Linked DNA regions of Sphaerisporangium krabiense. The protein of the gene in region 1 interacts with the protein of each later gene in a pairwise test. Links are inferred from orthologs where the notes say so. Each region holds a gene or a part of one and is shown on either strand. Other genes may lie near its edges. The genes, in order: uvrA and uvrB.

Evidence for each region.
Region 2: the proteins of uvrA (region 1) and uvrB interact in binary tests that used the Escherichia coli proteins (3 or more experiments, as listed by UniProt). The link is inferred for Sphaerisporangium krabiense from one-to-one orthologs.

What each region holds. Positions count from the first base shown.
Region 1 is NZ_JACHBR010000002.1:1,211,041-1,217,301, forward strand. What follows is about bases 1,030-4,392. They hold uvrA (excinuclease ABC subunit UvrA), read left to right. Parts: upstream 1,030-1,351; coding sequence 1,352-4,192; downstream 4,193-4,392. Other genes in these bases: BJ981_RS33265 (Rieske (2Fe-2S) protein), read left to right, coding at 4,385-4,392. In the rest of the region: pssA (CDP-diacylglycerol--serine O-phosphatidyltransferase), read left to right, coding at 1-231; BJ981_RS33255 (MBL fold metallo-hydrolase), read right to left, coding at 289-933; more of BJ981_RS33265, read left to right, coding at 4,393-4,861; excinuclease ABC subunit UvrC, read left to right, coding at 5,256-6,261. UniProt on the Escherichia coli protein: The UvrABC repair system catalyzes the recognition and processing of DNA lesions. UvrA is an ATPase and a DNA-binding protein. A damage recognition complex composed of 2 UvrA and 2 UvrB subunits scans DNA for abnormalities.
Region 2 is NZ_JACHBR010000001.1:5,847,268-5,853,097, reverse strand. The notes cover bases 938-3,869. They hold uvrB (excinuclease ABC subunit UvrB), read right to left. Parts: upstream 3,494-3,869; coding sequence 1,382-3,493; downstream 938-1,381. Other genes in these bases: BJ981_RS25570 (hypothetical protein), read left to right, coding at 3,709-3,869. Outside these bases: BJ981_RS25580 (MarR family winged helix-turn-helix transcriptional regulator), read right to left, coding at 355-798; more of BJ981_RS25570, read left to right, coding at 3,870-4,731; BJ981_RS25565 (hypothetical protein), read left to right, coding at 4,734-5,384; BJ981_RS25560 (inositol monophosphatase family protein), read left to right, coding at 5,404-5,830. UniProt on the Escherichia coli protein: The UvrABC repair system catalyzes the recognition and processing of DNA lesions. A damage recognition complex composed of 2 UvrA and 2 UvrB subunits scans DNA for abnormalities.

The DNA.
Region 1 (6,261 bases):
CGCATCGAGTACCCCAAGCCCAAGGGCAACCTGGCGGCGGTCGTGCTGGCCTGGATCATGGTCAACGTCGCCTGCCTGATCATCTGGGCGGCGGACCTCGCCGGCGGCGACATCCTCATCCAGATCGGCGCCTGCATGCAGATCGCGCTGGTCTCGGCCATCCCGCTGCGCGTGCTGATGTTCAAGCGCGAGCAGCGCAAGGAGCGCAAGCTCACCGGCAGCGTGCGCTAGCGCCGTGCCCGGCGGCCCGGCATCCCCGCGGTGCCGGGCCGGGTGCGGGAGCGTTCCTCACCAGCCCCGCGCGCGCCACTCCGGCAGCGCGGGGCGTTCGGCCCCGAGCGTGGTGTCCTTGCCGTGCCCCGGGTACACCCAGGTGTCGTCGGGCAGCCGGTCGAAGATGCGCTCCACCACGTCGGTGTAGAGCCGGTCGAACCGGGCGGCGTCCCCCTGGGTGTTGCCGACCCCGCCCGGAAAGAGCGAGTCCCCCGTGAACAGGTGGGAGTCGCCGTACAGCAGGGCGATCGAGCCCGGCGTGTGTCCCCGCAGGTGGATCACCTCGATCGTCACCACGCCCACGGTGACGCGCTCGCCGTGCTCGACCCGGCGGGTCACCGGCACGGGGAGCCCGGGGGCGTCCAAGGGGTGGGCGATCGTCTCCGCCCCCGTCTCCTTCGCCACCTCCGCCAGGGCCATCCAGTGGTCCGGGTGCCGGTGCGTGGTGATGATCTTGCTGATGGGCCGGTCGCCGATCAGTTCGAGCAGCCGGGGGGCGTCGGCGGCCGCGTCGATCAGCGCGCCGTCCCCGGTCTCACGGCACCGCAGCAGGTAGGCGTTGTTCCCGAAGTCGCCCACCTCGATCTTGCTGATCGTCAGGTCGGGCAGCTCGCGCACGTCGGCGGGGCCGCCGGCGGTCACATCACCGGTGTAGGTCACGGGTACTCCTCGGCAGTGTCGATGGAAGGGCCGGGCGGGACGGGCGCCGCCGGCCGGGGTGGCGGCGCGGGGTCCGCTCCGTCACCTTAAGGCCGTGATACCCCGGTCCCGGGGCTTCGCCGTCCCCGGCCGGCCGGGCGGGGACGTCCTCCAGGCCCGGCGGAATCCGGCCTTCCCGGCCCCGGGTGTTGGGTACTGTGAGGTGAGCACACCCGTCCTGGCCCAGGCAGCGAGCCGCCATGATCGTCCGGACCATGGGCGTCGTCCCGGCCCGCGTCACCCGCCCACCCGCCCACCGGGGGCGCCTTCCCCGGACCGGAAGAAAACTGTCGGACCCCGTCGTTAGAGTGGCGGCGACTAGTCAGAGGTGGCCCTAGCTCGGCTGCCGTGGATCATGAACGGACATGAGAGATCTGCTGTGGCCGACCGCTTGATCGTTCGTGGCGCCCGCGAACACAACCTCAAAGACGTCTCGCTGGACCTGCCGCGAGACGCTCTGATCGTCTTCACCGGGCTGTCCGGCTCGGGTAAGTCCAGCCTGGCCTTCGACACCATCTTCGCCGAGGGCCAGCGCCGCTACGTCGAGTCCTTGTCGGCGTACGCCAGGCAGTTCCTCGGGCAGATGGACAAGCCCGACGTCGACTTCATCGAGGGCCTGTCCCCGGCCGTCTCGATCGACCAGAAGTCCACCTCGCGCAACCCCCGGTCCACGGTCGGCACCATCACCGAGGTCTACGACTACCTGCGCCTGCTGTGGGCCCGCATCGGCAAGCCGCACTGCCCGGCCTGCGGGCGTCCCATCGCCCGCCAGACCCCCCAGCAGATCGTCGACCGCGTGCTCGAGCTGCCCGAGGGCACGCGCTTCCAGGTCATGGCCCCGGTGGTCCGCGGCCGCAAGGGCGAGTACGCCGAGCTGTTCCGCGAGCTGCAGACCAAGGGCTTCGCGCGCGCCAGGGTCGACGGCACCGTGGTCAGGCTCGAAGAGCCGCCCACCCTGAAGAAGTACGAGAAGCACGACATCGAGGTCATCGTCGACCGCCTCTCGGTGAAGGACGGCGCGCGCCGCCGGCTCACCGACTCGGTCGAGACCGCGCTCCAGCTCTCCGGCGGCACGATCACCCTCGACTTCGTCGACCTCCCCGAGGACGACCCGGGCCGCGAGCGCTTCTACTCCGAGCACCTGTACTGCCCCTACGACGACCTGTCGTTCGAGGAGCTGGAGCCGAGGTCGTTCTCGTTCAACTCGCCCTTCGGCGCCTGCCCCGAGTGCACCGGCCTCGGCACCCGCATGGAGGTCGACCCCGAGCTCGTCGTGCCCGACCCCGAGAAGAGCCTCGGCGACGGCGCGATCGCGCCGTGGGCGGGCGGCCACACCAGCGACTACTTCATCCGCCTCGTCGAGGCGCTCGGCCACGCGATCGGCTTCGACCTCGACACCCCGTGGGAGCGCCTGCCCAAGCAGGCGCAGAAGGCCCTGCTGCGCGGCCACGACCAGCAGGTCCACGTCCGCTACAGCAACCGGTACGGCAGGCAGCGGTCCTACTACACCTCCTTCGAGGGCGTCATCCCATGGGTGCAGCGGCGCCATTCCGAGGCCGAGAGCGACTCCAGCCGTGAGCGCTTCGAAGGCTTCATGCGCGAGATCCCCTGCCCCACCTGCAAGGGGGCGCGGCTCAAGCCGGTCTCCCTGGCGGTGACCGTCGCCGACCGGTCGATCGCCGAGGTCTCGTCGCTGTCGATCGGCGAGTGCGCCAAGTTCCTCGGCGACCTCAGCCTGTCCGAGCGCGACATGCACATCGCCGAGCGGGTCGTCAAAGAGATCAACGCCCGGCTCGGGTTCCTGCTGGACGTCGGCCTGGACTACCTCACCCTGAACCGCGCGGCGGGCACGCTCGCGGGCGGCGAGGCCCAGCGCATCCGCCTGGCCACGCAGATCGGCTCCGGCCTCGTCGGCGTCCTGTACGTGCTGGACGAGCCGTCGATCGGCCTGCACCAGCGCGACAACCAGCGCCTGCTGGACACGCTGATCCGCCTGCGCGACATGGGCAACACGCTCATCGTCGTCGAGCACGACGAGGACACCATCGCCGCCGCCGACTGGGTGGTCGACATCGGCCCCGGCGCGGGCGAGCACGGCGGCCAGGTCGTGGTCTCCGGCACCGTCGAGGACCTGCTCTCCTGCGAGGACTCCCTCACCGGCGCCTACCTGTCCGGCCGCAGGAGCATCACGCTGCCCGCGTCCCGCCGCCGGCGCGACCCCAAGCGGAAGCTGACCGTCAAGGGCGCCCGCGAGCACAACCTCAAGGGCGTGGACGTCGAGTTCCCCCTCGGCGTGTTCACCGCCGTCACGGGCGTGTCGGGCTCGGGCAAGTCCACGCTGGTCAACGACATCCTCTACAGCGCCCTGGCCAAGGAGCTGAACGGCGCCAAGACGGTCCCCGGCCGCCACTCCCGCGTGACCGGCACCGATCTGGTGGACAAGGTCGTCCATGTCGACCAGAGCCCGATCGGCCGGACGCCGAGGTCCAACCCGGCCACCTACACCGGGGTCTTCGACCACGTGCGCAAGCTGTTCGCGCAGACCACCGAGGCGAAGATCCGCGGCTACCAGCCGGGACGGTTCAGCTTCAACGTCAAGGGCGGCCGCTGCGAGGCGTGCTCGGGCGACGGCACCATCAAGATCGAGATGAACTTCCTGCCGGACGTCTACGTCCCCTGCGAGGTCTGCCACGGCGCCCGCTACAACCGCGAGACCCTGGAGGTCCACTACAAGGGCAAGACCATCTCCGAGGTCCTCGACATGCCGATCGAGGAGGCGCTGGAGTTCTTCGACGCGATCCCGGCGATCAAGCGTCACCTCAAGACCCTCAACGACGTCGGCCTCGGGTACGTCCGGCTGGGCCAGCCCGCCACCACGCTGTCCGGCGGCGAGGCCCAGCGGGTCAAGCTCGCCTCCGAGTTGCAGCGCCGCTCCACCGGCCGCACGGTCTACGTCCTGGACGAGCCCACCACCGGCCTGCACTTCGAGGACATCAACAAGCTGCTCGGCGTGCTCGGCCGCCTGGTCGACGGCGGCAACACGGTCATCGTCATCGAGCACAACCTCGACGTGATCAAGACCGCCGACTGGCTCATCGACATGGGCCCCGAGGGCGGCTCGCGCGGCGGGCGCGTGCTCGCGACCGGCACCCCCGAGCAGGTCGCCGGTGTGGAGGAGAGCCACACCGGCCGCTTCCTGCGCAAGATCCTCGGCGCCTGAGGCCGTGCCTCGTGCCCCCGTCCCCGGGGGCGCGAGGCGTCCCGCGGCTCCGGCCGGGAGCGGGCGTGGGGCCCCTTTGACCTGGACGTTACGTGCAATTGTTCATACTTCCTCAGTTAGTTGCCGTGCGGAGTGAACCATCCGGGCCCGGGAGACGTAGCACGGTTAAGAAAGATCTCTAGGAAGGCGAACATGACCGATTCGGAAACCACACGACGTTCGATGATGCTGGGCGCGGGCGGCGCGGGCCTGGCCGTGGTGCTGACCGCCTGCGGCGGCACCGACTCCGCGGCCCCGGCGGACGGCGGCTCGTCCGCCTCGCAGCCGGCCCCGGCGTCCTCGGCGGCGGAGGGCTCCGGGGCGAGCGGCTCCGGTGGCGAGGCGAACGTCCTGGCGAAGACGGCCGACATCCCCAAGGGCGGCGGCAAGGTCTTCAAGGAGCAGAAGGTCGTCGTCATCCAGACCAGCGACGGGCAGTTCAAGGCCTTCAGCGCCATCTGCCCCCACCAGGGGTGCACCTGCAACGCCGTCTCCAACGGCACCATCAACTGTCCCTGCCACGGCAGCAAGTTCAGCATCGACGACGGTTCGGTGACCGCCGGCCCGGCGAAGCAGCCGCTCGAAGAGAAGCAGATCAAGGTCGACGGCGACTCGATCAGCCTCGCGTGACGCCGCGGCCGTGACGTAGCGCGCACGGCTCGCCCCGCCGGGCGGGGGTGAAGGGGGCGGTGCCCTTCACCCTCGCCCGTACTGATGTCACCCCTGGTATTCGCGAGATTCGACCGATATAGCGGGCTTAATGCGCCCCTTCTGATTAACAGCGCCATTTACTCGGCCCGGTCCACGCGCTTTCGCCCGGCATGATGACGTCCGCGAAAGCGTGGCGCCCCCCGGCCGCGGCGGCACGCGCGCCTCGCGCGGACCCCGCCCCGGAGCCGCTCCGCACCCGCCGCCGGGAACGCGTGGAGCCCGCCGGACGCCTGATCGTCCCGGCCTTCGGGGAGCGCTCGATCGCCCTATTCTGTCGGCGGGTCCGGATAGGCTTTGAGGTGTGGTGAGACCCGTGAACAGCCCCTTGAGTTTCCGGCCCGAGCCCGGGTCGATCCCCGAGTCCCCGGGGGTCTACCGGTTCAGGGACGCCGGCGGCCGGGTCATTTACGTCGGCAAGGCCAAGAGCCTGCGCCAGCGGCTGAACTCCTATTTCGCCGACTTCGCCGGGCTGCACCCCCGCACCCAGACCATGCTCACCACCGCCGCCTCCGTCGACTGGACGGTCGTCGGCACCGAGGTCGAGGCCCTCCAGCTCGAATACTCCTGGATCAAGGAGTTCGACCCGCGGTTCAACGTCAAGTACCGCGACGACAAGTCCTATCCCTACCTGGCCGTCACCATGGGCGAGGACTACCCCCGCGTCCAGGTCATGCGCGGCGCCAAGCGCAAGGGCACCCGCTATTTCGGGCCCTATTCCCACGCCTGGGCGATCCGCGAGACCGTCGACCTGCTGCTGCGGGTGTTCCCGGTGCGCACCTGCTCGGCGGGGGTGTTCAAGCGCGCCGGCCAGATCGGCCGTCCCTGCCTTCTCGGCTACATCGACAAGTGCTCGGCGCCGTGCGTCGGCCGGGTCAGCGAAGAGGAGCACCGCGGCCTCGCCGAGGACTTCTGCGACTTCATGGCGGGTAACACCGGCCGGTTCATCAAGCGCCTGGAGCGCGAGATGCGCGAGGCCGCCGGGGCCGAGGAGTTCGAGCGGGCCGCCCGCCTGCGCGACGACGTCCAGGCGCTGCAGCGGGCGCTGGAGAAGCAGGCCGTGGTGCTCGGCGAGAGCATCGACTGCGACGTCGTCGCCCTCGCCGAGGATCCTCTGGAGGCCGCCGTCCAGGTCTTCTACGTCCGGGGCGGCCGCATCCGCGGCCAGCGCGGCTGGGTGGTCGACAAGGTCGAGGAGGCCTCGCCCGGCGAGCTCGTCGAGCACTTCCTGCTCCAGATGTACGGCGAGGCCGCGCCCGAGGCGGTGCCGCGCGAGGTGCTGGTGCCCGAGCTGCCGCCCGAGACCGGCGCGGTGGCCGAGC
Region 2 (5,830 bases), on another replicon or contig:
ACGGACCCGCACGGGTGGGCCTCACAGACCTCTTCGCGCCCGAAACCACCGGCTCCGCGTCTACGACCTCGCGCCCGCAGCTGCAACCAGCGTCATGATCGGTACTACCGACGCACGTGCCGCTCGGTGTGCAGGGCCGAGCACTCGCGCCGTCGACCCCAGGACATATCTCACGACATCGCCCACCACCCACACCCGCCATGACCACCGCGATACCCCTGACCGGCCCTGAGGCACGTACCCATGGGTGGGCTAACGGCGGCCAACCACGACAGACCTGCACGGGTGGGCGTCACAAGACCTCTTCCGGCCATAAAAGCACCGGCTCCGCGCTCACGTGGCTGTGAAGGGGTTCTACAGGGTGAGGTCGTCGTGGTCTCGGGACGCGTCTGCGGCGGTGAACTCCTGGAGGACGTGGGTGAGTTGTGTGCGGGCGTCGGGGGTGAGGCGTTCGAGTACCGTGCCGATGCGTCGCCGGCGTGCTGAGCGCAGCCGTTCCAGGACCTCACGTCCGTCCGAGGTGGTGTCGATGCGGATCTCGCGCCTGCTGTGCGGGGCGGGGAAGCGCTGCAAAAGGCCCAAGCCGTCGAGACGGTCCACCATTCGGCCGGCCGCCGACAGCGACATGTTCAGCCGGGTCGCCAGGGAGCTCAGGTTCAGTGGCCCGTGCCGATCGACGGCCAGGAGGGCTCTGAGCTGGGTCAACGACAGATCTCCCATTTCGGCGACCGCGTCGAGCGTCACCTCGACCAGCACCAGGGACGCCTCCTCCACCAGCCACGGCCAGTCTTGCGACATGCCGGCGAGGATGCGCTCACTGGTGGGCCCATGAACTTGCCACCTATGGCCAGGCGCCGGTCCGGCGGTCATCACGGCCACCTTCCTTCACTGATCGGCACTGATCGGCACTGATCGGCACAGATGCGCGTTGATCCGCCCTGGTCGGCACTGGTTGACCTGGGCCGATCTTCACTGATCGGCGCCGGCCGACGGCCACTGGTCGGCTCCGGCCAGTACCGATCGACCTGGGGGCCCGCAGTCCGCCGGAAGGCGTACAGGGGACGTGCGTGCGGCTCCGCCCGGCGTGGGGCCGCCATTGATCCCCGCCGGACTTTTCCGCATGCCCGCCGGTGACCGCCGCCCATGACCCCGCGCATCGGCCGGCGACCACATCTCCGACGAACCGGCGCTTCTTCCGCCGCGTGATCTCCACCCTAACGCCCGGCGACGTCACCGAGAACGTGCGACGTCCCCTACTTCCCCATGACACCGAAGCCGACGCGCCGACCACGCCGCGGAAAAGGGGCAGCTCGACAATGCAGGGAGAGGCATTGTGGACGGCTCCAGCCGGACGGGGCGGTGGAGATGTCCGGCCGGTGGGCTAGTGGACGCCGGCCTCCTGCATGTCTCTGAGTTCTCTCTTGAGTTCCTTGATCTCGTCGCGGAGGCGGGCGGCGACCTCGAACTGGAGGTCGGCGGCGGCGGTGTGCATCTGTTCGGTGAGCGACTGGACCAGCGACTCGAGCTGGGCGCGGGGCATCTCGCCCGCGATGGCCTTGGCGTGCTGGCCGGCCTGGCGGGCGGCGGCCATGCCGGGGACCGGCGCCTTGCCGCGGCTCTGCTGGCGGCCGGCGCCGAGCAGGCGGTCGGTGTCGGCGTCCTCCCTGGCCAGCGAGTCGAGGATGTCGGCGATCTTCTTGCGCAGCGGCTGGGGATCGATGCCGTTGGCCTCGTTGTACGCGACCTGCTTGGTCCTGCGGCGGTTGGTCTCGTCGATCGCGCGCTCCATGGACGGGGTGACGCGGTCGGCGTACATGTGGACCTGGCCGGAGACGTTGCGGGCCGCGCGGCCGATGGTCTGGATCAGGGAGGTCTCGCTGCGCAGGAAGCCCTCCTTGTCGGCGTCGAGGATGGCCACCAGCGACACCTCGGGCAGGTCGAGGCCCTCGCGGAGCAGGTTGATGCCGACCAGGACGTCGAACTCGCCCATGCGCAGCTCGCGGAGCAGCTCGATGCGGCGCAGCGTGTCGACCTCGCTGTGAAGGTAGCGGACGCGGATGCCGAGCTCCAGCAGGTAGTCGGTGAGATCCTCCGCCATCTTCTTGGTGAGGGTGGTCACCAGGACGCGCTCGTCCTTCTCCGCACGCTCGCGGATCTCGTGGACCAGGTCGTCGATCTGCCCCTTGGTCGGCTTGACGACGACCTCGGGGTCGACCAGGCCGGTCGGGCGGATGACCTGCTCGACCACCTCGCCCTTGGCCCGGCCCAGCTCGTAGGGCCCGGGGGTCGCCGAGAGGTAGACGGTCTGGCCGATGCGGTCGAGGAACTCCTCCCACTTGAGCGGCCGGTTGTCCATGGCGGAGGGCAGGCGGAAGCCGTGCTCGACCAGCGTGCGCTTACGCGAGGCGTCGCCCTCGTACATCGCGCCGATCTGGGGGACGGTCTGGTGGGACTCGTCCAGGACGAGCAGGAAGTCCTCGGGGAAGTAGTCGAGCAGGGTGTTGGGCGCGGAACCGGCCTCGCGGCCGTCGATGTGGCGCGAGTAGTTCTCGATGCCGGAGCAGGTGCCGACCTGGCGCATCATCTCGATGTCGTAGGTGGTGCGCATGCGCAGCCGCTGGGCCTCCAGCAGCTTGCCCTGCTTCTCCATGCGGGCCAGGGTGGCGCCGAGCTCGGCCTCGATGTCGCGGATCGCGCGCTCCATGCGCTCGGGGCCGGCGACGTAGTGGGAGGCCGGGAAGATGTACAGCTCGGCGTCCTCGGTGATGACCTCGCCGGTGAGGGGATGCAGGGTGGCGAGCTTCTCGATCTCGTCGCCGAACATCTCGATGCGGACGGCGAGCTCCTCGTACTGCGGGATGACCTCGATCGTGTCGCCGCGCACGCGGAAGGTGCCGCGGGTGAACGCGAGATCGTTGCGGGAGTACTGCATGTCGACGAGGCGGCGCAGGAGCCGGTCGCGCTCGATCTCCTGGCCGACCTTGAGGCGGACCATGCGGTCGACGTATTCCTGCGGGGTGCCGAGGCCGTAGATGCACGAGACGGAGGCGACCACGACGGTGTCGCGGCGGGTGAGCAGCGAGTTGGTCGCCGAGTGGCGCAGACGGTCGACCTCGTCGTTGATCGAGGAGTCCTTCTCGATGTAGGTGTCGGTCTGCGGGACGTACGCCTCGGGCTGGTAGTAGTCGTAGTAGGAGACGAAGTACTCGACGGCGTTGTTGGGCAGCATCTCGCGCAGCTCGTTGGCGAACTGGGCGGCGAGGGTCTTGTTGGGCTGCATCACCAGAGCCGGGCGCTGCAACCGCTCGATGAGCCAGGCCACGGTCGCCGTCTTGCCGGTGCCCGTGGCGCCGAGCAGGACGTTGTCCTTCTCTCCGCCCTTCACGCGGCGCTCCAGCTCGGCGATGGCCGTCGGCTGGTCACCGGACGGGGACATGTCGGTGACGACCTCGAAGGGCGCCACCTTGCGCTGCAAATCAGTTACCGGCCTCACACCTCCATAACCTACGCCGGGCCACCGACATTTCCGCCCGCCCGCCGGACGGCGCCGGGGCGGGACCGCGTGAGGCCGTGGGGAACGCGGCGTGAACAGGTGCCGTCCCGCGCGGCACTGGCCCAGGTTTTGCCTTCTCGTTACCATGACGGCGGGGATATGACGGCGGGGGCTGACTGATCGTCGAGGGCGGGCGCGGTAACGCTGTGGGACGCATGGGGAAGTTCGTCGCGTGGGTGGGCAAGAACGCCGACGGCGTCATCGCCCTCGTCCTGGCGTTGTTCATCGCCTTCCTGGGCCTCACCTCCGACGACGAGATCCTCGGCCAGAGCAAGAGCGACCTGATCAGCGGCGTCACGCTGCTGGTGCTGGGCCTGCTGACCGCCGCCATCCTGCGCGACCGGTGGCGTCAGGAGCCCATGGAGGACACGATCAAGGAGAACTTCCGCACCACCTCCGGCGCCTTGGCGAGCCTTCCGGCGCGGCTGGACCGCCTGGAGCGGCTGGAGGCCGTGGTCGAGAGCGCGCGCCGCGTGCTGGACGACCTGCAGGTGGTCGAGGTGCTCAACGGGGCCGACGAGATCGCCGAGGCGCACGCCGAGGCCAGGCGCGCCACCGACCGCTGGATCTTCAAGGGCGGCACGGGCACGTACATGCGCGCCGTGACGCTGCCCGACCTGGTGCTCGCCGCCCGCAGGGAGCGCAAGGCGCTGCTCGTGCGCCTGGAGATCATCGACCCGACCCACGCCGGGGTGTGCGAGGCGTACGTCCGCTTCCGCAGGTCGGTGTCGGACACCCCCGACGGCACCGGCGAGTTCTGGACGGTGGACCGCACCCGCAAGGAGTCGTACGCGACGATCCTGGCGGCCTGCTGGCACCGTCAGAGGTTCAGCCTGCTCGACATCGACCTCGGCCTGTCGTCCACGATGACGACGTTCCGCTGGGACATGTCGTCCGGCTACGTCATCATCACCGTCGAGGACCCGAACCGCGCCCTGATGAGCAGGCGGGGAAGCTTCTACTACGACCACTGCTCCACCGAGCTGCTGGCCAGCCTGGACCAGACGCGCCGGGTCCCCATCGAGGCGGCCAAGTCCGCCACGCTCGGCGACGAGCCCACCGTGGACGAGACGCGCAAGCTGTTCGAGGTGCTCGGCCTCGGCCTGCCGAGCTCCTATGGGGACCGCGACGTCGTCGAGATCATCCGCAAGGCCATCCGCGCGAAGAATCCGTATTAGACATGAAGTATCAGGAGCTGCACGACGAGCTGACCTCGGGCGCCGTCTCCCCGTCGGTGCCGCGCCGGGTCCTCGGCCTGCTGGAGGACATCGCCGCGGGGCGTTCCGCGATCAGGGCGGTGCGCCACCCGCTCGGGTTCGTCTGCCTGCCGGTGGCGCGCGGCGGCGCCTGCGGCGTCTGCCTCCACCTGTGGTCGGCGGACCTGCCGCGCGCGGGGAACACCACCTCGGAGGTCCACTGCCACAGCTGGGACCTGGTGAGCTACGTGCTGTACGGCCAGGTGCGCAACGAACTGGTCGGGGTGACCGACAGCGCGACGGGGGCGACCCACCAGCTCATGCGGGTGGTCAGCGCGGGCGGCGTGGACAACCTCAGCCCCACAGGCCGCACGGTCACCTTCCGCGAGGGCGCCGCCGGGGTGTACCGCGCCGGTGACGTCTACACGATGCCCGCCGGGGTGTTCCACCGCAGCGTGATCCCCGACGGCGTCGACACCGCGACGATCGCGCTGGGCAGCGGGCGTCCGGGCGCGGCGGACCTGTCGCTCGGCCCGCTCGGCACGCGCTCCCACCGCGTGACGCGGGAACGCTGCGACGATGAGGAGACCGCGCGGGCCGCCCGGCTGGCCGCGGACCACCTGGCGCGCACCTAGCGCGGACCTTGGAGGGCTCATGGATCTCGATCACGCTCGCCGGGTGGCGGTGGCGGCCGTGGAGGCCGCGGGAGATCTCCTGAGAGAGCGCGTGCACGGGGCGCTGCGGGTGCGGGCCAAGGAGGGCGGCGACATCGTCACCGACCTGGACGTCGCCGCCGAGAAGCTCCTGCTCGACCGCATCCAGGGCGCCTTCCCCGGCCACCGGGTCGTCGCGGAGGAGTCGGGCGTGTCGGGCGCTCCGGACGGCGAGTGGACGTGGCTGGTGGACCCGCTGGACGGCACGAGCAACGTCGCGCTCGGGCTGCCTCTGTACGTGGTGGGCGTCGCGCTGTGCCACGCCTGCCTGCCCCGGCTCGGCGTCGTCCACGACCCGGTGGCCCGGCAGACCTGGTGGGCGGTCCGCGGGCAGGGGGCGTCGGGGCCGGCGGGCCCGCTGGCGGGCC